4 regions of the Streptomyces dryopteridis genome follow, and region 4 is predicted to be linked to each of the others. Evidence: riboswitches for the same ligand, from Rfam matches in the RefSeq annotation. Region 4 holds a riboswitch; each other region holds the start of a gene.
What was found. Region 4 has a riboswitch for cobalamin ahead of ACN20G_RS06975 (ribonucleoside-diphosphate reductase subunit alpha). Riboswitches for the same ligand answer to the same signal wherever they lie in the genome.

Region 1: linked by a shared signal. The riboswitch ahead of metE (5-methyltetrahydropteroyltriglutamate--homocysteine S-methyltransferase) and the one ahead of ACN20G_RS06975 (ribonucleoside-diphosphate reductase subunit alpha) in region 4 are both predicted to bind cobalamin.
Region 2: linked by a shared signal. The riboswitch ahead of ACN20G_RS05975 (energy-coupling factor ABC transporter permease) and the one ahead of ACN20G_RS06975 (ribonucleoside-diphosphate reductase subunit alpha) in region 4 are both predicted to bind cobalamin.
Region 3: linked by a shared signal. The riboswitch ahead of ACN20G_RS02030 (ribonucleoside triphosphate reductase) and the one ahead of ACN20G_RS06975 (ribonucleoside-diphosphate reductase subunit alpha) in region 4 are both predicted to bind cobalamin.

The regions. Positions count from the first base shown of each region.
Region 1 is NZ_CP187114.1:736,185-741,043, reverse strand. Features, by position in the region: gene ACN20G_RS29750 (helix-turn-helix domain-containing protein) at 1-791, opposite strand, end outside; gene ACN20G_RS29745 (DUF6879 family protein) at 807-1,331, opposite strand; gene ACN20G_RS29740 (hypothetical protein) at 1,303-1,545, opposite strand; cobalamin riboswitch at 1,745-1,941, shown strand; gene metE (5-methyltetrahydropteroyltriglutamate--homocysteine S-methyltransferase) at 2,110-4,434, shown strand; gene ACN20G_RS29730 (antibiotic biosynthesis monooxygenase family protein) at 4,659-4,859, shown strand, end outside.
Region 2 is NZ_CP187113.1:1,490,072-1,494,930, reverse strand. Features, by position in the region: gene ACN20G_RS05990 (energy-coupling factor ABC transporter ATP-binding protein) at 1-523, opposite strand, end outside; gene cbiQ (cobalt ECF transporter T component CbiQ) at 520-1,272, opposite strand; gene ACN20G_RS05980 (energy-coupling factor ABC transporter substrate-binding protein) at 1,276-1,644, opposite strand; gene ACN20G_RS05975 (energy-coupling factor ABC transporter permease) at 1,641-2,357, opposite strand; cobalamin riboswitch at 2,388-2,583, opposite strand; gene ACN20G_RS05970 (AMIN-like domain-containing (lipo)protein) at 2,690-3,235, opposite strand; gene ACN20G_RS05965 (hypothetical protein) at 3,567-3,875, opposite strand; gene ACN20G_RS05960 (L-serine ammonia-lyase) at 4,418-4,859, opposite strand, start outside.
Region 3 is NZ_CP187113.1:515,042-519,900, reverse strand. Features, by position in the region: gene ACN20G_RS02035 (endo-1,3-alpha-glucanase family glycosylhydrolase) at 248-2,008, shown strand; cobalamin riboswitch at 2,074-2,239, shown strand; gene ACN20G_RS02030 (ribonucleoside triphosphate reductase) at 2,266-4,083, shown strand; gene ACN20G_RS02025 (anaerobic ribonucleoside-triphosphate reductase activating protein) at 4,080-4,715, shown strand; gene ACN20G_RS02020 (serine hydrolase domain-containing protein) at 4,758-4,859, opposite strand, start outside.
Region 4 is NZ_CP187113.1:1,721,959-1,726,817, reverse strand. Features, by position in the region: gene ACN20G_RS06980 (ribonucleotide-diphosphate reductase subunit beta) at 1-132, opposite strand, end outside; gene ACN20G_RS06975 (ribonucleoside-diphosphate reductase subunit alpha) at 123-2,546, opposite strand; cobalamin riboswitch at 2,713-2,866, opposite strand; gene ACN20G_RS06970 (GNAT family N-acetyltransferase) at 3,167-3,673, opposite strand; gene ACN20G_RS06965 (YbdD/YjiX family protein) at 3,758-3,952, opposite strand; gene ACN20G_RS06960 (carbon starvation CstA family protein) at 3,949-4,859, opposite strand, start outside.

The DNA.
Region 1 (4,859 bases), on a different replicon from region 4:
GCCAACTTCCCGAACTCGTGGAACGCCTGGGCGTACTGGTGAACCTCGGAAGGCGTCGTCACGTTGACCTGTGCGGTCAGCGTCTCCACCTGGGCTTGCTCGTCGTCGTAGATGGAGAACGTCTCCAACATCCACATGCGCCGGTCCGCCGTGAAGGGGATCACCCCGAGGGAGACGGCGGGCAGGCTCATGACCGTGAGCAGGTACTCAAGCTGTTCCCGCATCTCGTTGGGCCCGCCGACACGGTGGCGCAGGACGGCTTCTTCGAGGAGGAAGGAGAACCGGTGCTGTCCTTCGCGGAGCACGCGGGATCGGGCGACGCGGGCGGCAACGGCCGCTTCAATGTCGTTCGGTGCGTTCCGGAACGCCGTGATTGACCCGAGGAGCGCACGGGCATAGCCGGGCGCCTGGCAGAGCCCGGGGACGACGTTGGAGCAGTACACGCGAAACGTGTTCGTGCGGTCGAAGAGAGGCACGTAGGACTCTTGAAGCCGCCGTAGACCGGTCTTCTGAAGACGGCGCCAGTCCACGTACATGTTCTCTGCGGTACGGGAAGCCGCAATGATGTCAGCGGCCATCCCGTCCGCCCCGCACGCCCGGCACCATGTGCGCACGTCGTCATCGGACGGCGGGGTTACGCCAGTCTCTAGGCGAGAGACCTTCGACTTGTACCAGCCGGTTCGGTCGGCTACCTCCTTGGCTGTGAGGCCGGCATCTAGACGGATCTCTCGCAAGCGGTCGGCAACGGCTTTGCGGGCTGCCTGAGCGCTCGATGACGGGGACGTGGGCATGGTGTTGCTGTGGCTCTAGATCCGGTATTCCTCGTGCGGCACAGCGCGTTCCCAGACGGCTTCGAACGCGTCCGTACACAGCTTGGCCACGGAGGGTTCGTCGGTCACGTCGTCGCCCAGGTAAGTGCCCTCCCCGGAGAAGTAGCCGAAGCGGACTAGCTTCCCGTCGAACACCCAGAAGTCGTTACCGGGCAACGCGATGTCGGAAGCCTGCTTGCGCGGCAACCAACGGATGCCCTCGCCGGCCGCGATGTTGGCGAACGTGCCGTCGTACAGGTAGCGGGTGTAGCGGCTGACGGGCTCCGAGACGATCCGGGCCCGGCGCACATCGACACCCCGCGCCACGGTCTCTTGCACCATGTCGAGCCACGGCCGCCACCAGGTGGACCGGTCGTCGGGGTTTGGCCGGTATCCGGCTTCCCACGCGGCTACGCGGGGGGCTTCGTCGGGGTCGTCGTAGTAGTCGCGCATCTCAAGGTGCAGCGCCGACGTACGGGACCCTGCCAGAAGCTCACTGAACGGTGGAGCGCTCTGCCACATCACAAGCCTCTCGGATCGCGTTGATCATGCGGAACGGGACCCGCAAGACGCCCTCACCGGGCGGGATGGGCCCTGTGGTGAGGCACTCGGCAATGGTTGCCGCGTCCGGGTTCCAGCCCTGAAACAGGAACTCTTGCCGATCTTCATCTACCCAAACGGTCGGGCAGTTCGCACCGTCGGTGTTCGGGTCCTTCGCGATGAACCTTAGAGCCATGATCCGTCTCCCGTGGTGATCGGTTCTACGTCGTTCCACGAACCATCATGTCCAAGCAGGGAGCGGGCAAGGATGGATTTCGCCGAAGTGGGGAGAGGGCCTACGAGCGCTACCAGGTGGCGTAAGGTCCGCGTAAACATGGCATCGCCCCCGGCGCTGGCCGGGGGCTTTGCTGTACCCGCATCCCTCTGACCTGCATGTATCATGTTGCAAGTTGGGTGTGGAACGCTGTGGGAATCCGGGACTGCCCCGCAGCGGTGAGCGGGAACGACCGCCGTCATACGCACTGGGACCGGGAAACGGTCCTGGGAAGCGACGGCCAGTAGGTGCCTGCCTCGACAGTCCGAGGTCGGCGTGCCCGCGAGTCCGAAGACCTGCCCGTTGCCCGCGCCCGGCCGATGCCGCGCGCGGTCATCCCGGTGACCTCGTGGGCGGGTCGGCGTACACAACGGACGGCACGTGCGGTGGTGCACCGCGCCGTGGCCCGTGCGTTCGTGTCGTTCCCTTCGCGTCCGCGTCCCGCCGCCGGGATGTTCCTGGACACATCTCGCGAAGGAGAGTTCCGTGACAGCGAAGCCCGCGAACGCGGCAGCACGAGCCACCGTGTACGGCTACCCCCGCCAGGGCGCGCACCGCGAACTGAAGAAGGCCGTCGAGGGCTACTGGAAGGGTCGCGTCACCGCCGAGGCCCTGCGCGCCACCGCCGCCGATCTGCGCCGCGCGAACTGGCGGCAGTTGGCCGACGCCGGCATCGACGAGGTGCCCACCGGGGACTTCTCGTACTACGACCACGTGCTGGACACCAGCGTGATGCTCGGCGCCGTTCCCGCCCGGCACCGTGAGGCCGTCGCCGCCGACGCCCTCGACGGGTACTTCGCGATGGCGCGCGGCACCCAGGAGGTGGCGCCGCTGGAGATGACCAAGTGGTTCGACACCAACTACCACTACCTGGTCCCCGAACTCGGCCCCGACACCGTGTTCACCGCGCACCCCGCCAAGCAGGTCGCGGAACTGGGCGAGGCCCTCGCCCTGGGGCACGCGGCCCGCCCGGTGCTGGTCGGCCCCGTCACCTACCTGCTGCTCGCCAAGCCCGCCCCCGGCGTCGACCCCGGCTTCGAACCGCTGACCCTGCTGGACCGGCTGCTGCCCGTCTACGCCGAGGTCCTCGCCGCGCTGCGGGCGGCCGGCGCCGAGTGGGTGCAGTTGGACGAGCCCGCCCTCGTGCAGGACCGGACCCCGGCCGAGCTGAACGCCGCCGCCCGCGCCCACCGCGACCTCGGCGCCCTCGAAGACCGCCCCAAGCTGCTCGTGGCCTCCTATTTCGACCGGCTCGGCGAGGCCCTCCAGGTCCTCGCCGCCGCTCCGGTGGAGGGTCTGGCCCTGGACTTCACCGGCTCCGCCGCCGCCAACCTCGCCGACCTCGCCGCCGTCGGCGGACTTCCCGGCAAGCGGCTGGTCGCGGGCGTCGTGGACGGCCGCAACGTCTGGATCAACGACCACCAGAAGTCCCTGAGCGTGCTCGGCACCCTCCTCGGCCTCGCCGACCGGGTGGACGTGTCGGCGTCCTGTTCCCTGCTGCACGTGCCGCTGGACGCCGCCGTCGAACGCGACATCGACCCGCAGGTCCGCCGCTGGCTGGCCTTCGCCCGGCAGAAGACCGCCGAGATCGCCACCCTGGCGCGCGGCCTGTCCCGGGGCACCGACGCCATCGCCCCCGAACTCGCCGCGAACCGGGCCGACCTCGCCTCCCGCGCCGGTTCCGCCCTCACCCGGGACCCGGCCGTCCGGGCCCGCGCCGGCGCCGTCACCGAGGCCGACGCCCACCGCCCGCAGGCGTACGCGGAGCGCACCGCCGCGCAGCGCGCGCACCTGCGCCTGCCGCTGCTGCCGACCACCACCATCGGCTCGTTCCCGCAGACCGACGAACTGCGCGCGGCCCGCGCCGACCTGCGCGCCGGCCGCGTGGACACGGCCGGCTACGAGGAACGGATCCGGGCCGAGATCGCCGAGGTGATCGCCCTCCAGGAGAAGCTGGGCCTGGACGTGCTCGTGCACGGCGAACCCGAACGCAACGACATGGTCCAGTACTTCGCCGAACAACTCACCGGCTACCTCGCCACCCGCCACGGCTGGGTCCAGTCCTACGGCACCCGCTACGTCCGCCCGCCCGTCCTCGCCGGCGACGTCTCCCGCCCCGACCCCATGACCGTGCGCTGGACCTCCCACGCCCGGTCCCTGACCACGCGGCCCGTCAAGGGCATGCTCACCGGCCCGGTCACGATGCTGGCCTGGTCCTTCGTCCGCGACGACCAGCCGCTCGCCGACACCGCCCGGCAGGTGGCGCTGGCCCTGCGCGACGAGGTGCTCGACCTGGAGGCGGCCGGTACCTCCGTGATCCAGGTGGACGAGCCCGCGCTGCGCGAAACCCTGCCGCTGCGGGCCGTCGACCACGCCGACTACCTGGCCTGGGCGGGGGAGTCGTTCCGGCTGACCACCGCCGGGGTGCGGCCCGAGACGCAGATCCACACCCACATGTGCTACGCCGAGTTCGGCGACATCGTGCGGGCCATCGACGACCTCGACGCCGACGTCATCAGCCTGGAGGCCGCCCGCTCCCACATGCAGGTGGCCCGTGAACTCGCCGAACACGGCTACCCCCGCGAGGCCGGCCCGGGCGTCTGGGACATCCACTCCCCGCGCGTCCCGGGCACCGGGGAGATCGCGGCGCTGCTGCGCGAGGGCCTGCGCGCCATCCCCGCCGAACGCCTGTGGGTGAACCCCGACTGCGGGCTCAAGACCCGCGGCCTGCCCGAGACCCGGGCATCCCTGGAGCACCTGGTGACGGCGGCCCGCGAGATCCGCGCCGAACTCGCGCCCGACCGGGTCTGACGGGACCGACCCGGTCGCGGGCCGGCGCCCCTCGGGGAGGCCGGCCCGCGCCCGGGCGCCCGTCCGGCCCGCCGCGTCGCCCGTGCGCCCGCCGCGTCGCCCGTCCGGGCTCAGCCGTTCGGATCCGCCCGACTGCCCGCGTCGTCTTGTTGCCATACGTTCGCAACAAGGCGACCGGCCGGGAGGCGCCGGCGCCGGACCGTCACGACGAGGAGACCGCACCCATGACCGTCACGGCGCACATCGACTCCGGCAGGCCGGTGGCCACCCTCATCAACGTGTTCACCGTCGCCCCCGAACGGCAGGCGGAGCTGGTGGCCGTGCTCGCGGAGGCCACCGAGACGACCATGAGGCACCTGCCCGGCTTCCTCTGCGCCAACTTCCACCTCAGCCGCGACGGCGAACGCGTGGTCAACTACGCGCAG
Region 2 (4,859 bases), 230 kb from region 4:
CGTCCGGGTCCAGACCCGCCGTCGGCTCGTCCAGGATCAGCACCCGGGGCCGCATCGCCACCGCCCCCGCGATCGCCGCCCGCTTGCGCTGCCCGTACGACAGCAGGTGCGTGGGCCGGTCGGCGAGCCCGGTGATGTCCAGCGCGGCCAGCGCCGCCGCCACCCGCTCGCGCACCTCCGGCTCCGGCAGACCCAGGTTCAACGGCCCGAAGGACACGTCCTGCGCCACCGAGGCCGCGAACAACTGGTCGTCCGGGTCCTGCGTCACCAACTGCACCGACCGCCGCAGCCGGGTCAACCCCGCCCGGTCGAAACGCACCGGCTCCCCGTCCAGCACCACACCGCCGCCCGAGGGTCGCAGCCCCCCGCTGAGCAGCCGCATCAACGTGGTCTTGCCGCTGCCGTTGCGCCCCAACAGCGCCAGCGAACGGCCCGCCGAGATCCCGAAGTCCACCCCCGACCACACCGGCGGCCCGTCCTCGTACGCGAACGACACCCCCGACAGCCCCACCACGGCGCTCATGCCGCCCACCACACCCTCACTCCGTACGTGGCCCCGATCAGGCCGCCCGTCAACACCACCGTCGCGGCCAGGAACCGCCACGACACCCGGGACTCGGGCACCAGCACCCGCAGGGTCCCGTCGTACCCGCGCCCGGCCAGCCCCACCTGGAGCCGCGCGGCCCGGTCGAAGGCCCGCACGAAGGCCGTCGCGGCCAGTCCCGCCAGCGAACGCCAGGCCGCGGCCCGGCTCGTGTGCCCCAGCCGCGCCGCCTGGGCGCGCCGCACCCGGGCCACCGCGTCCCACAGCAGGAACCCGATCCGGTACATCACCAGGGCCACGTCCACCACCGGCGCCGGCACCCCGGCCCGCACCAGCCGCGGCAGCACGTCCGAGACCGGCGTGGTGAACGCGAACAGCAGCAGCCCCAGCGAGGCCACCGAGGTCCGGGCCAGCAACTCCGCCGCCTGCCGCGGCCCGTCCGGGGCCCAGGACAGCGGCCCGGCCGGCCCGCCCACGCTCACCAACAGCGGCAGCGCGCCCGTCACGCAGAAACCCCACGGCACCCGGAAGGCCCGCCACAGCAGCCGGCCCGGCACCCGCGCGGGCCCCAACAGCACCACCAGCGTCGCCAGCCCCACCAGCGGGGCCCCGGGCCACGGCGGCAGCGACACCGCCGACACCGTGAGCCCCACGCCCAACAGGGCCTTCTCCAACGGGTGCCGGCGGCGCCACCGATTGGTGTGCGCCGCCGCGTCGATCGGCAGCACCGGCTACGTCTCCGAACCCGTCACCGGCCGTTCGGCGCCGCCCGCCCCGACCTCCCGGGCCTCGGCCGCCGCTGCCGCCAGACCCTGGCGCCGGCCGCGCCGCACCCCGAAGTAATAGGCCAGCACCCCCGCGCCGGCCGCCGCCTGGAGCGCGAACAGCGCCGATTCGATCTCACCCGAGGGCGGCTCGTACAACGGGCTGAACCACGGCTCGTACTCCGGGCTCAGCTCCGTGATCGCCGCCTCCGCCTGGGCGTCGGCCCCGGCGAACGGCTCCTCCTTGCCCTCGCCCAGCCCCAGGGCCACCGGCAGCACCGCCAGCGCGGCCACCACCAGCAGCAGCAGCCCGTTGATCCTCGTGTCGCGCTTCACCGGGCGCTCGCCTCCGTCGTGACGGCGGTCGCGGCCGCGTCGGACCTTCCGGTGAGCCGGGCCACGCCCAGCCGCACCAGCTCGGACTTGCTGGAGCGCATCAGCAGGCGCATCACCAGCACCGTCAGCAGCCCCTCGCTGATCGCCAGCGGGATCTGGGTGACGGCGAAGATCCCGCCGAACTTGGCCAGCGAGCCGAGGAAGCCGCCGCTGGGGTCGGGGAAGGCCAGCGCGAGCTGCACGCTGGTCACGCAGTACGTGACCAGGTCGGCGAGGAAGGCGCCGACGAAGACCGAGCCCATCAGCGGCACGTTCCAGCCGCGCAGCAGGCGGTAGGCCCCGTACCCGGCCCAGGGCCCGGCGATGGCCATGGAGAACACGTTGGCGCCCAGGGTGGTCAGCCCGCCGTGCGCGAGGGCCAGGGCCTGGAACAGCAGGGTGATCGTGCCGAGCACCGCCATGATCGGCGGCCGGAACAGGATCGCGCCGAGCCCGGTGCCCGTCGGGTGGGAACAACTGCCCGTGACGGAGGGGATCTTCAGCGCGGACAGGACGAAGGTGAAGGCCCCGGAGGCCCCGAGCAGCAGGGTGCTCTCCGGATTGGCCCGGACCTCCCGGGTCAGGGCCCGGACGCCGTGGACGACGAACGGGGCGGACGCGGCGCCCCAGGCGACCGCGTGCAAGGGGGGCAGGAACCCCTCGGCTATGTGCATGATTCGGTGAGACCTCTCCAGCACCTCGTGGATGGACGACGCGCCTCGGCCGGTCTCCTGGCTCACGGGTGCTGATGCCCTGGCTCCGCCTTCCCGGGCAGCGCACGGTCTCCCGCGGCCGCCCAGTGGCCTCCCGCAGGAATGGAGCCGGACTTCCCGTTCACAGTGGCGAGGGCCGCACCGGTTCTCCACCGGTTTCCCGTACACCAAGGCCCGATGACACTAGTGGGCGTTCGGGCAGGTCACAACCCGACCCCGGCCGGGACCGGAGGTCGGGGCGGGGCCGGGTCGGGGGCGGGGCGGCTGTCGCGGGTGCGAACGGGGGGCCGGGGTCAGCAGGTCTTGGCGTGCGGGAAGTCCACGACGATCCGCTTGGGGTTGTCCAGGGTGAAGGTGCTCCAGGTGGGCTTGGTCGCGAAGGCGGTGCCGAAGGTGACGTAGCCCTCGAAGTCCCCGGTGTAGGCCAGGCCCTTGAGCTTGTTGTACGGCAGCGTGGTCAGGCGCGGGCCCTGGTAGGCGTTCTGGCCCTCGTCGGTGTGGCCCTGGGCCGGGTTCAGCCGGATCTCCAGGAAGAACTTGCCCGGCAGGTTCACCGGCTCGCCGGAGCCGTCGTGGTAGAGCTTGTCGACCGGGCGTATGGAGACCCCGGGCACGCTCGTGCCCTGCACGTCGATCACGAGCCGGTCGTAGGTGCAGTGGGAGCCGGTGCGCGCGTTGACCACCAGGGGCGAGAAGCTCGCGGCGGCCTTGGCGGCGGGCTTGACCGTGCCGGTCTCGCGATCGGAGGCGCCGGCGGGGGCGGCGAGGGCCACCGAGGCGGTGAGCAGGGCGCCGGTGACCGCGGCGATGGCGCGGCGTCGTCCGATGGTGCTGTACATGAGGCACTCCCCTGGGGACCGGGTCCTCACCGAGGGCCGGGCCCTTCCCGGCACGGACAGAGGACTCTGTCCACCATGACACCGATCCGCGCCGGCCGGTTCCCCGGGCCGCGACGCGCGAACGCGCCCTCCGAGCACGAGTGCGGAGGACGCGATGCGGGGGTGGGCCGGGGCCGCGGCCGGGAGGGGAGGTCTCCGAAGGGGTGGAGCGTGCTGTGTCCGTCTCCCGTGGACGCGGCGGGCCCGATCGGGCGGCGGCGCCGGCCGGGGGGCGGACCCCCGGCCGACGGCCGACCGAGAACGGCAGCCCGAGAGGGCTTCCGGGCAACGATTACGGGACGTTGACGGCCACGGAGTCGTTGTTGTTCGACTGGCCGATCGCGGTGAAGCCGGAGCCGTTGGCCTGGGCGGTGTTGTTCTGGTTGGAGGCGCCCCAACCGGTCGCACCCTGCTGCACGGTGCCGGAGTTGCCGAGGTTGTTGCCCCCGACTCCGCTGCCCACGAGGCTGGCGACCGTCGCGTTGGACGCGTTGGCCGCGCCGGCGCCGTTGTCGGCCTGCGCCACGCCCGCGAAGGCGGCGACGGCGAACGGGATCGAAGCGAGGGCCGACAGCACGCGGGTGGTGCGGATGCTTGCCATGTTCTTGTCCTCCAAGGACGAGAAAACCAAAGGTGGGGGTGACTGCGACGTCGCGTGTGACAACTGTGACGCATGTGGATCATCGCCAACCACCTCAGAGCGGCTTCTTCCCACTGAAGCGTGACCAACCGGTTTCAAACCCCAACCCGGGTGAAACGGCCTGAACTTGCCGTTACCGGAGGGTGGGTACGGACGTTGGACATTCTTCGCGACTCACGCGACCCGTGCCCACAAAGGGAAGTACCGTTACTTCCAGGGCTTCTTGGGGCCTTCCGCCAACCAGGGCACCCATGGCCGGAATCGGCCGGGCCACGGCGAGAATCCGCTCCCCGGATGGACGCGTCCCGCGTTGTCCCACCAGCCCCAACCGCCCCACCGCACACACGAGGCACCCGGTTCAACGACGCCGGCCCGCGATGCGCACGCCCGCGCCCCCGACGTCCCCCGCCCGGGCGGACCCGTCCCCCCACCCGTGACCTCCCCGCGAACGCGCGCACGCCCCGCCGGAGGGTCCGACGGGGCGTGCGCGGGAGGGGGCGTGCTCAGCACTCGATGACGTTGACCGCGAGGCCGCCGCGGGCGGTCTCCTTGTACTTGATCTTCATGTCGGCGCCGGTTTCCTTCATGGTCTTGATGACCTTGTCGAGGGAGACCTTGTGGCTGCCGTCGCCGCGCATGGCCATCTTCGCGGCCGTGACGGCCTTGACGGCGGCCATGCCGTTGCGTTCGATGCACGGGATCTGGACGAGGCCGCCGACCGGGTCGCAGGTCAGGCCCAGGTTGTGCTCCATGCCGATCTCGGCGGCGTTCTCGACCTGTTCCGGGGTGCCGCCGAGGACCTCGGCCAGGGCGCCGGCCGCCATCGAGCAGGCCGAGCCGACCTCGCCCTGGCAGCCGACCTCGGCGCCCGAGATGGAGGCGTTCTCCTTGAACAGCATGCCGATGGCGCCGGCGGCGAGGAGGAAGCGGACCACGCCGTCCTCG
Region 3 (4,859 bases), 1.2 Mb from region 4:
GCACGCCACCGGCCCGACGCGCCCCGTACCCCGCGCGGACCCCTCCCCGGCCTCCGCGTTCCCCTCCCCGCCCCCGGCCCCTCCGCCCGCCCCGACACCGGAGCGGGCGGAGGGGCGGACGTAGCCCCTGTGGTGTCGGTGACGTACGTGCCGGGGCACCGGTTCGGGCGAACGGTTGTCCGGGGCCCCGCGGATCGGCTGTACTGCTGGTCGATCGAACGGCCCCAGGCACCTGCGGGAGGACGCGATGGCCACCGGACGCGACACAGGACCCACCCGACATCGAAGAGGCGGCCGGGGCGCGAAGGGCGCGCGGCGCGCGCGCCGTTCCCGGCTGCCGCTGCTCGCCGGACTGGCCGCGCTCCTCGTCGTCGCCGGCGTCCTCGCCGGACTCGTGTGGGAACCCCTCACGGCGGGCGCGGGCGAGAGCCGCCGGCCCGTCGCCGCCCCCGGCGCCGCGGTCGAACGCGCCCCCGACACCGAGCCCGACCCTGACGGGAACGCCCGCCCCGACCCCGGCGAGGAGGACGCGAACCCGGACCCCGCCCCGAGCGCCGAGCCGCCCCGGGCCTCCGCCGAGGACGCGGCCGCCGAGGCCGAACGCGAACGACGCGCCGAGACCGAGGCCAGGACCCGCCCCGGCGTGCTCCCCTTCGACCTCCCCGACCCGGCCGCCCTGCGCGCCGCCGGCCGGGAACGCGGCGGCAAGCTCGTCTTCGCCCACTACTTCACCCCGTACCCGCTCTCCCTGGACAACGCGAGCGCCGACGGCGACTACTACACCCGCAACTACCTCACCGCCCGAGGCGAGGACGGCAAACACGCCCGCTACGGCGGCCTGCTGAGGGACCGTCCGCTGCCCGTGGTCCCGCACGCCGGCGGGGACTGGGAAGGCGCCAACCTGCGTCAGGAGATCCGCACCGCCCGCGCCGCCGGACTCGACGGCTTCACCCTCGACCTGCTCTCCCTGACCGGCAAGAACCGGGAACGCTCCGAGGAGCTGATGGCCGCCGCCCAGGCCGTGGACCCCGCCTTCCGGATCATGCTGATGCCCGACATGACCTCGCTGCGCACCGACGACCCCAAGGTCCTCGCCAAGGCCCTCGCCGAACTCGGCCGCTCCCCGGCCGCCCACCGGCTCGCCGACGGCCGGCTCGTGGTCTCGCCGTTCAAGGCCGAGGCCAAGGGTGTGGACTGGTGGCGCGCCGTGATCGCCGAACTGCGCACCCGGTACGGCACCCAGGTCGCCCTCGTGCCGCTGTTCCTGAACTTCGACGCCCACCACGCCGCCTTCGCCCCGATCAGCTTCGGCTTCTCCGAATGGGGCAGCCGCAGCTACACCGGGCAGGAGGGCGCCGCCCGCGACGTCTCCCGTGCCCGCGCCCTGGGCAAGATCTGGATGCAGCCCGTCTCCGTGCAGGACGCCCGCCCCAACCAGGGGGTCTACGACGAGGCCGGCAACACCGCCACCCTCCGCGAGACCTGGACCCGCGCCATCGAGGACGGCGCCGACTGGGTGCAGATCACCACCTGGAACGACTACTCCGAGGGCAGCCACGTCTCCCCGTCCCTGCACAACGGTCACGTGTACCTCGACATCAGCTCCTACTACCTCACCTGGTTCAAGACCGGCGAGGCGCCGAGGATCACCCGGGACGTGCTCTACCTCACCTCCCGGATCCAGTTCGCCGGCGCCGCCGGCCCCCTCGGCCAGCCCTTGCTGATGAGCCTGCGCAAGGGCAGCGCCCCGGCCCGCGACACCGTCGAGGTCCTCTCCTTCCTCACCGCCCCCGCCCAGGTCTCCGTCACGACCGGCGGCGCCCGCGACACCGCCCGCACCGAGGCCGGCCTGCGGGCCCGCACCGTGCCCCTGCGCGCCGGCACCAGCGAGGCCGCCCTGACCCGCGACGGACGTCCCGGTCCCCGCGTGGACCTGCCCTGGCCGGTGGAACGGGCGAGCACCACGCAGGACCTCCAGTACTACGCCGCCGGCAGCGCCCGGGACTGAGGTCCCTGACCCAAGGACCAAGGTCACCCAATATGTAGTGGTTGCACGGACCACTCGCATCCATATGTAGTGTTGGCCCTGCCGGTTCGGCGGGGCCAACACCATGCGCGCCCCGACCGACGCAAGAGGGAACCCAGGTGAGAGACCGGGACTGCCCCGCAACGGTGAGTGAGCCCGCCCCACCCGGGGCCCGCCCACGAGTCCGACACCTGCCGGCGCCACACCACATCCGTGCGAAGCCTCGTGGGAGGGCTGCCGTGAGCACCGTCGACGCCGTCGAAACCGTCACCGAGTACCTGGACCGCCGTGACTGGCGGGTGAACGCCAACGCCAACCAGGGCTACTCGCTCGGCGGGCTGATCCTCAACACCGCCGGCAAGGTCACCGCGAACTACTGGCTGGAGCAGGTCTACCCGCCCGCCGTCGCCGCCGCCCACCGCGAGGGCGACCTGCACATCCACGACCTGGACATGCTCTCCGGCTACTGCGCCGGCTGGTCCTTGCGCACCCTGCTCACCGAGGGCTTCAACGGGGTCCCCGGCCAGATCGACTCCGCCCCGCCCAAGCACCTGTCCTCCGCCGTCGGACAGATCGTGAACTTCCTCGGCACCCTCCAGAACGAATGGGCCGGCGCCCAGGCGTTCTCCTCCTTCGACACCTACCTCGCGCCCTACGTCCGCCTCGACTCCCTGGAATACGCGCAGGTCAGGCAGTGTATTCAGGAGCTGGTGCACAACCTGAACGTGCCCTCGCGCTGGGGCACCCAGACCCCGTTCACCAACCTCACCTTCGACTGGACCTGCCCCGAGGACCTGCGCGACCAGGTCCCCGTGATCGGCGGCGAGGAGTGCGGGTTCACCTACGGCGAGCTCCAGGCCGAGATGGACCTGATCAACCGCGCCTACATCGAGGTCATGACCGAGGGCGACGCCACCGGCCGCGTCTTCACCTTCCCCATCCCCACCTACAACATCACCCGGGACTTCCCCTGGGAGAGCGAGAACGCCGAACGGCTCTTCGCGATGACCGCGAAGTACGGCCTGCCCTACTTCCAGAACTTCATCAACTCCGAGCTCTCGCCGAACATGATCCGCTCCATGTGCTGCCGGCTCCAGCTCGACCTCACCGAACTCCTCAAGCGCGGCAACGGCCTCTTCGGCAGCGCCGAACAGACCGGCTCCCTCGGCGTGGTCACCCTCAACTGCGCCCGCCTCGGATACCGGCACGCCGGCGACGAGGACGCCCTGATGGCCGCCGTGGACCACCTGTGCGAACTCGCCAAGGACAGCCTCGAACTCAAGCGGGTCACCGTCCAGGACCTGATCGACGGCGGACTCTTCCCCTACACCCGCCGCTACCTCGGCACCCTGCGCAACCACTTCTCCACCATCGGCGTGAACGGGATCAACGAGATGATCCGCAACTTCACCGCCGACCGCGAGGACATCACCACCCACGACGGCCACGCCCTCGCCGTCCGCCTCCTCGACCGGGTCCGCGCCCGCATGGTCGAGTTCCAGGAGCGCACCGGCCACCTCTACAACCTGGAGGCCACCCCCGCCGAGGGCACCACCTACCGCTTCGCCAAGGAGGACCGGCGCCGCCACCCCGACATCCTCCAGGCCGGCACCGAGACCAACCCGTACTACACCAACTCCAGCCAGCTCCCCGTCGGCTGGACCGACGACCCCTTCGAGGCGCTGGAACGCCAGGACGAGCTCCAGGGCAAGTACACCGGCGGCACCGTCCTGCACCTGTACATGTCCGAACGGATCCCCACCACCGAGGCGTGCCGCCGCCTGGTGCGCCGCTCGCTGGAGAACTTCCGCCTGCCCTACCTCACCATCACCCCCACCTTCTCCATCTGCCCCGACCACGGCTACCTCGCCGGCGAACACGAGAGCTGCGAGCGCTGCGGGGCCGCCTGCGAGGTGTGGACCCGGGTCATGGGCTACCACCGCCCCGTCTCCTCCTTCAACATCGGCAAGCGCGGCGAACACGCCGAACGCGTCCACTTCGACGTGGACACCGCCGCCGCCCGCGTCGCCGCCGCCCCCGCGACCCCGGCGCGATGACCACCCCCGTCAGCGCCACCGCCGCCCGCGCCCTGCGGATCGGCGGCTGGACCCGACTGTCCACCTGCGACTGGCCCGGCCGACTGGTGACCACCGTCTTCTGCCAGGGCTGCCCCTGGCGCTGCGGCTACTGCCACAACCCCGACCTCCTCGACGCCCGCGCCCCCGGCGCGGTCGCCTGGGACGAGGTCCTCGGCCACCTCGCGCGCCGCTCCGGCCTCCTGGACGGCGTGGTCCTCTCCGGCGGCGAACCCCTGCTCCAGCGGGCCCTGCCCGAGGCCCTGCGCGAGGCCCGCGCCCTGGGCCTGGCCACCGGACTGCACACCGGCGGGGCCTTCCCCCGCCGGCTGGCCCGGCTCCTCGACGAGGGCCTCGTGGACTGGGTCGGCTTCGACGTGAAGGCCGTGCCGAGCCGCTACGAGCGGATCACCGGCGTCGGACACGCGGCGGCCTCCGCCGAACGCTCCCTGCGGCTGCTGCTCGCCTCCGGCGTCCCGCACCAGATCCGCACCACCGTCGACCCCGAGGTCCTCGACCCGCCGAGCATGGACCGGCTCGACGACTGGCTGGCCTCCCTCGGCGCCGCCCCCACCCACCGCCAGACCATGCGCCCCCCGGCCGCCCGGCCGTAGCGCCCGGGCGGTGCGGGGGAGCGGCGGGGGAGCGGTGCGGGTTCAGCGGCAGACGGCCGCGTCGATCAGGGCGTGGGCCCGTTCGGTGACCACCGGGTCGTCCCCCGGCCGCAGGGTGACGGCCACGTGCGCGGCGCGCCCGTC
Region 4 (4,859 bases):
CTCCACCGTCCACGTGTTCTTGATCGCGTCCCGGTAGCGCTCGTAGAAGTCCGGGTACCGCATCGGCCGCAGCGTCAGCTCGAAACCCGGGTCGAGCAGGTTCTGGGATCGGGTGGGGGTGCTCACTGGCATGCCTCGCAGGACTCGGGGTTCTCAAGGGAGCAGGCCAACGCGTCGGCGTCGAGGGCCTGCGGGAGGGGGGCGGCGGTCGCGGGCACCGTCGCCGGGGCGGCGGCCTCGACGCGGGCGCCGCCCTGCGCGGCCCGGGCGATCTTCGTCGCCGGACGGGACCGCAGGTAGTACGTGGTCTTCAGCCCCCGCTTCCAGGCGTACGCGTACATCGAGCTGAGCTTGCCGATGGTGGGCGTCTCCAGGAACAGGTTCAGCGACTGGCTCTGGTCCAGGTACGGGGTGCGGGCGGCGGCCATGTCGATCAGGCCGCGCTGCGGGATCTCCCACGCCGTGCGGTACAGCTCGCGCACCTCGGCCGGGATCCAGCCGAAGCCCTGCACGGAGCCCGATGCCTCGCGCAGCGCCTCGCGGGTCTGCGCGTCCCACACGCCCAGCCGCTTCAGCTCCTCCACCAGGTAGGTGTTGACCTGGAGGAACTCCCCGCTGAGGGTCTCGCGCTTGAACAGGTTCGACACCTGCGGCTCGATGCACTCGTAGACGCCCGCGATGGACGCGATGGTGGCGGTCGGGGCGATGGCCAGCAGCAGCGAGTTGCGCAGGCCCGTGCTCGCCATCCGGGTCCGCAGCGCCTCCCAGCGCTCCGGCCAGTGGTGCGTCACTCCGTAGTGGTCCGGGTGCAGCACGCCGCGCGCCGTGCGGGTCTCCTCCCACGCCGGCAGCGGCCCGTGCCGCTCGGCGAGGTCGGTGGACGCCTCGTACGCGGCCAGCATGATCCGCTCGGCGATCCGCGTGGACAGCTCCTGCGCGGCCGGCGAGTCGAAGGGCAGCCGCAGCTTGAAGAACACGTCCTGCAGACCCATCGCGCCCAGGCCCACCGGACGCCACTTGGCGTTGGAACGGCCGGCCTGCTCGGTCGGGTAGAAGTTGATGTCCACGACCCGGTCGAGGAAGGTCACGGCGGTGCGCACGGTGGCGTCCAGCCGCTCCCAGTCCAGCTCGCCGGTGCGCTCGTCCACGAAGGTGCCGAGGTTGACGGAGCCGAGGTTGCACACGGCCGTCTCGCCGTCGTTCGTGACCTCGATGATCTCGGTGCACAGGTTCGAGGAGTGCACGACGCGGCCCGGCAGCGCGGTCTGGTTGGCGGTGCGGTTGGAGGCGTCCTTGAACGTCATCCAGCCGTTGCCGGTCTGCGCCAGGGTCCGCATCATGCGGCCGTACAGCTCGCGCGCCGGCATCGTCTTGCGGGCCAGGCCGGCGGACTCGGCGCGGCGGTAGGCGGCGTCGAACTCCTCGCCGTACAGGTCGACCAGCTCGGGCACGTCGGCGGGGGAGAACAGCGACCAGGCGGCGTCGGCGTTCACGCGGCGCATGAACTCGTCCGGCACCCAGTGGGCCAGGTTCAGGTTGTGGGTGCGGCGCGCGTCCTCGCCGGTGTTGTCGCGCAGCTCCAGGAACTCCTCGAGGTCCGCGTGCCAGGTCTCCAGGTACACGGCGGCGGCGCCCTTGCGCCGGCCGCCCTGGTTGACGGCCGCGACGGAGGCGTCGAGGGTCTTCAGGAACGGGACGATGCCGTTGGAGTGCCCGTTGGTGCCGCGGATCAGGGAGCCGCGGGCCCGGATCCGGGAGTAGGACAGGCCGATGCCGCCGGCGTGCTTCGACAGCCGCGCCACCTGGTGGTAGCGGTCGTAGATCGAGTCCAGCTCGTCGGCGGGGGAGTCCAGCAGGTAGCAGGAGGACATCTGCGGGTGGCGGGTGCCCGAGTTGAACAGGGTCGGGGAGGAGGGCAGGTACTCCAGCCGGCTCATCAGCCGGTACAGCGAGGCCACCTCGTCCACGGCCGGCAGGGACTCGTCCTCGGCCAGGCCGCAGGCCACGCGCAGCATGAAGTGCTGCGGGGTCTCGATCACCTGCCGGGTGATGGGGTGGCGCAGCAGGTAGCGGCTGTGCAGGGTGCGCAGGCCGAAGAAGCCGAAGCGGTCGTCGGCGCCCTCGGCGAGGGCCGCGTCCACCAGGGCGTCCAGTCGCGCCGCGTGGGCGGTGACGAAGGCGGCGGTGCGGTCGGCGATCAGGCCCTCGGCGTGGCCCACGGCCACCGAGGCGGAGAAGGAGACGGCGCCCTGACCGGCGGCCTCGTCGGCCACGGCGAGGGTCAGCAGGCGGGCCGCGAGCCGCGAGTAGGCCGGGTCCTCGGAGATCAGGCCGGCCGCGGCCTCGCAGGCCAGCCCGCGCAGCTCGGCCGCGTCACTGGCGCCGCTGCGGCCGCGCAGGGCGGCGGCGGCCACCCGGCCGGGGTCGGTGTCGGGCAGGTCGGCGGTCAGCTCGGTGAGGGTGCGCAGCAGCGCGGCCCCGAGGCTCTCGGCGGTTGCCTCGGGCGGGGTGGACGCGGCGCGCGGTGCGGCAGGCGCGATGGTCACGTGGGGGCTCTCCCTCGCTCGGCTCCGGCCACTCGGGGCGGGGGCGACGGGGGGCGCACGCGAACGGGCGCACCGAGACCGCCCTGGGCAGGTTCGGGCGGGGTGCTCCGCGTGACGTCCACCGGCCCAACCGCGAGGCCCGGACGAATCGGCGCCCGGACCGGTCGGTCTGGGCGCACTGTCGGCAGGTCCTCGGACTCGCGCACCCCCGTGCGGCGCCCTCGCGGAGGAGGGACGGGCGAAAAGGGGTGTGTCACACCGTTGCGGGACAGTTCCGGATTCACACCGGATTCCCCTGCGGCGACAGCGAGCACGAGCATACATGTAGGGGGCGCGGGATGCGGACACCACCACATGTTGTGGACGGCCGGCGCCCGATGCGGGCGGTGCGCCCTGGTGACGGGGGTTTCGGGGGCTCCCGTGCGGGCTCGCGCGGCGTGTCGCGGAAGCGAACTCCGGGTCCTCGGAGAGGGGCGCATCGGCGCCCGCGCGGGGCCCGGGGGCGGCCGGCGGGCGCGTCGCGGGCGCGAACGCGCGGGGCCGCGGGGGCCGGCCGGCGCGCGGTGCGGCGCGCTCCGGGCCGGCGGTCGTGTTCACACGACCGTCACGCGGCGGGCGGGTCAGAAGGCGAGGCGGTAGGTGTGCAGCGGGTCCATCTCGGCGAACGGGGTCCAGTCGCGCTCCGGGGTGCGGATGAATCCGAGCCGGCGGTAGATCCGGTGGGCGCCGACCATGTCCCGCGTGGTGGACAGCACCAGGGCGCGCACGCCGGGCAGGGTCCGGGCCCGCTCCTCGCAGGCCCGCACGAGGGCCTCGCCGACGCCCCGGCCGCGGGCCTCGGGGGCCACGGCGAGCATCCGGAACTCGGCCTCGTCGGGGCCCGCGATGTCGCACATGGAGCTGCCGGGTTCGGCGAAGGTGACCTGGCCCAGCAGCAGGCCCTCGGCCTCGGCGGTGAGAATGACGACGCCGGGGTCGGCGGCCCGGCCGGCCACGTCGCGCAGCCGGTCCAGGTAGGGGTCCTCGGCGCCGAAGGCCACGAGGTCGTCGTCCAGGTAGACGCGCGCGGTGAGGTCACCGAGGGCCGCGTACTCCTCGGGGCGCGCGGTTCTGATCGTGAAATCCATCCGCCAAGTGTCGCACCGGCGCCGAAACCGGCACGAGCCGCCCACCGGCCCCGGTCGGGGTGGTGGGCGGCTCGCGCGGGGTGCTCAGCAGCAGCGGAAGCCCTCGCGCGGGTCGGCCTCGCGGGCGTCGGTGCGGGCCCGTTCGAAGGCGCGGCGGGTCAGTGGCTCGGCCGTCGGGTCGTGGCCCAGGGTGTGCGCCACGTACCGGTCGTAGGCGGCCTCGCCGGAGAACTCCCGGACGTAGAACCGGACCCGCTCCCACACCTGCCGGCCCGTCATGACGCGGCCGGCTCCTTGGCCTTGCCCGCGGCGGCCTCGGCGGCGGCGATCTCCGCCTTCTCCTCGGCGGTGGCGAACATGCCGGCCGGGGCGACGATCCTCGACTCGGTCCACGGGACCTCGGAGCTGGTCGTGGTCTCGGGCCGGCGGATCGCCTTCAGGCAGGTGCGGGCGGCGTCGGCGAGGACCACCAGGATGAGGACGGCGAACAGGACGGACAGGACGCCGTCGACGGTGGCGTTGGTGACGATGGTGTGCATCTCGTCGGCGTTCTTCGCGGGCGGCAGCACCTTGCCCGCGTCGATGCCGTCCTGGTACTTGTCGCGCTGGGCGAAGAAGCCGACCTTCACGTCCTCGGAGAAGACCTTCTGCCAGCTCGCGGTCAGGGTGACGGCCACGTCCCACAGCAGGGGCACGCCCGTGACCCAGGCCCACTTCAGCCGGCCGGACTTGACGAGCAGGGTGGTGCAGACGGCGAGGGCGACGGCGGCGAGCAGCTGGTTGGCGATGCCGAACAGCGGGAAGAGCTGGTTGATGCCGCCGAGCGGGTCGCTGACGCCGACCCACAGGAAGTAGCCCCAGCCGCCGACCACGATGGCGCTGGCGAGCCAGACGCCCGGCTTCCAGCTCACGTCCTTGAAGGACTTGTGCACGTTGCCGAGGGTGTCCTGGAGCATGAAGCGGCCCACGCGGGTGCCCGCGTCCACGGTGGTGAGGATGAACAGGGCCTCGAACATGATCGCGAAGTGGTACCAGAACGCCTTCATCCCGGCGCCGCCGACCACGGCGGAGAAGATCTCCGACATGCCCAGCGCGAAGGTCGGGGCCCCGCCGGTGCGCGAGAGCAGGCTGACCTCCTCGACGTCCTTGGCCGCCTGCGCGAGGTCGGCCGGGGAGATCGCGAAGC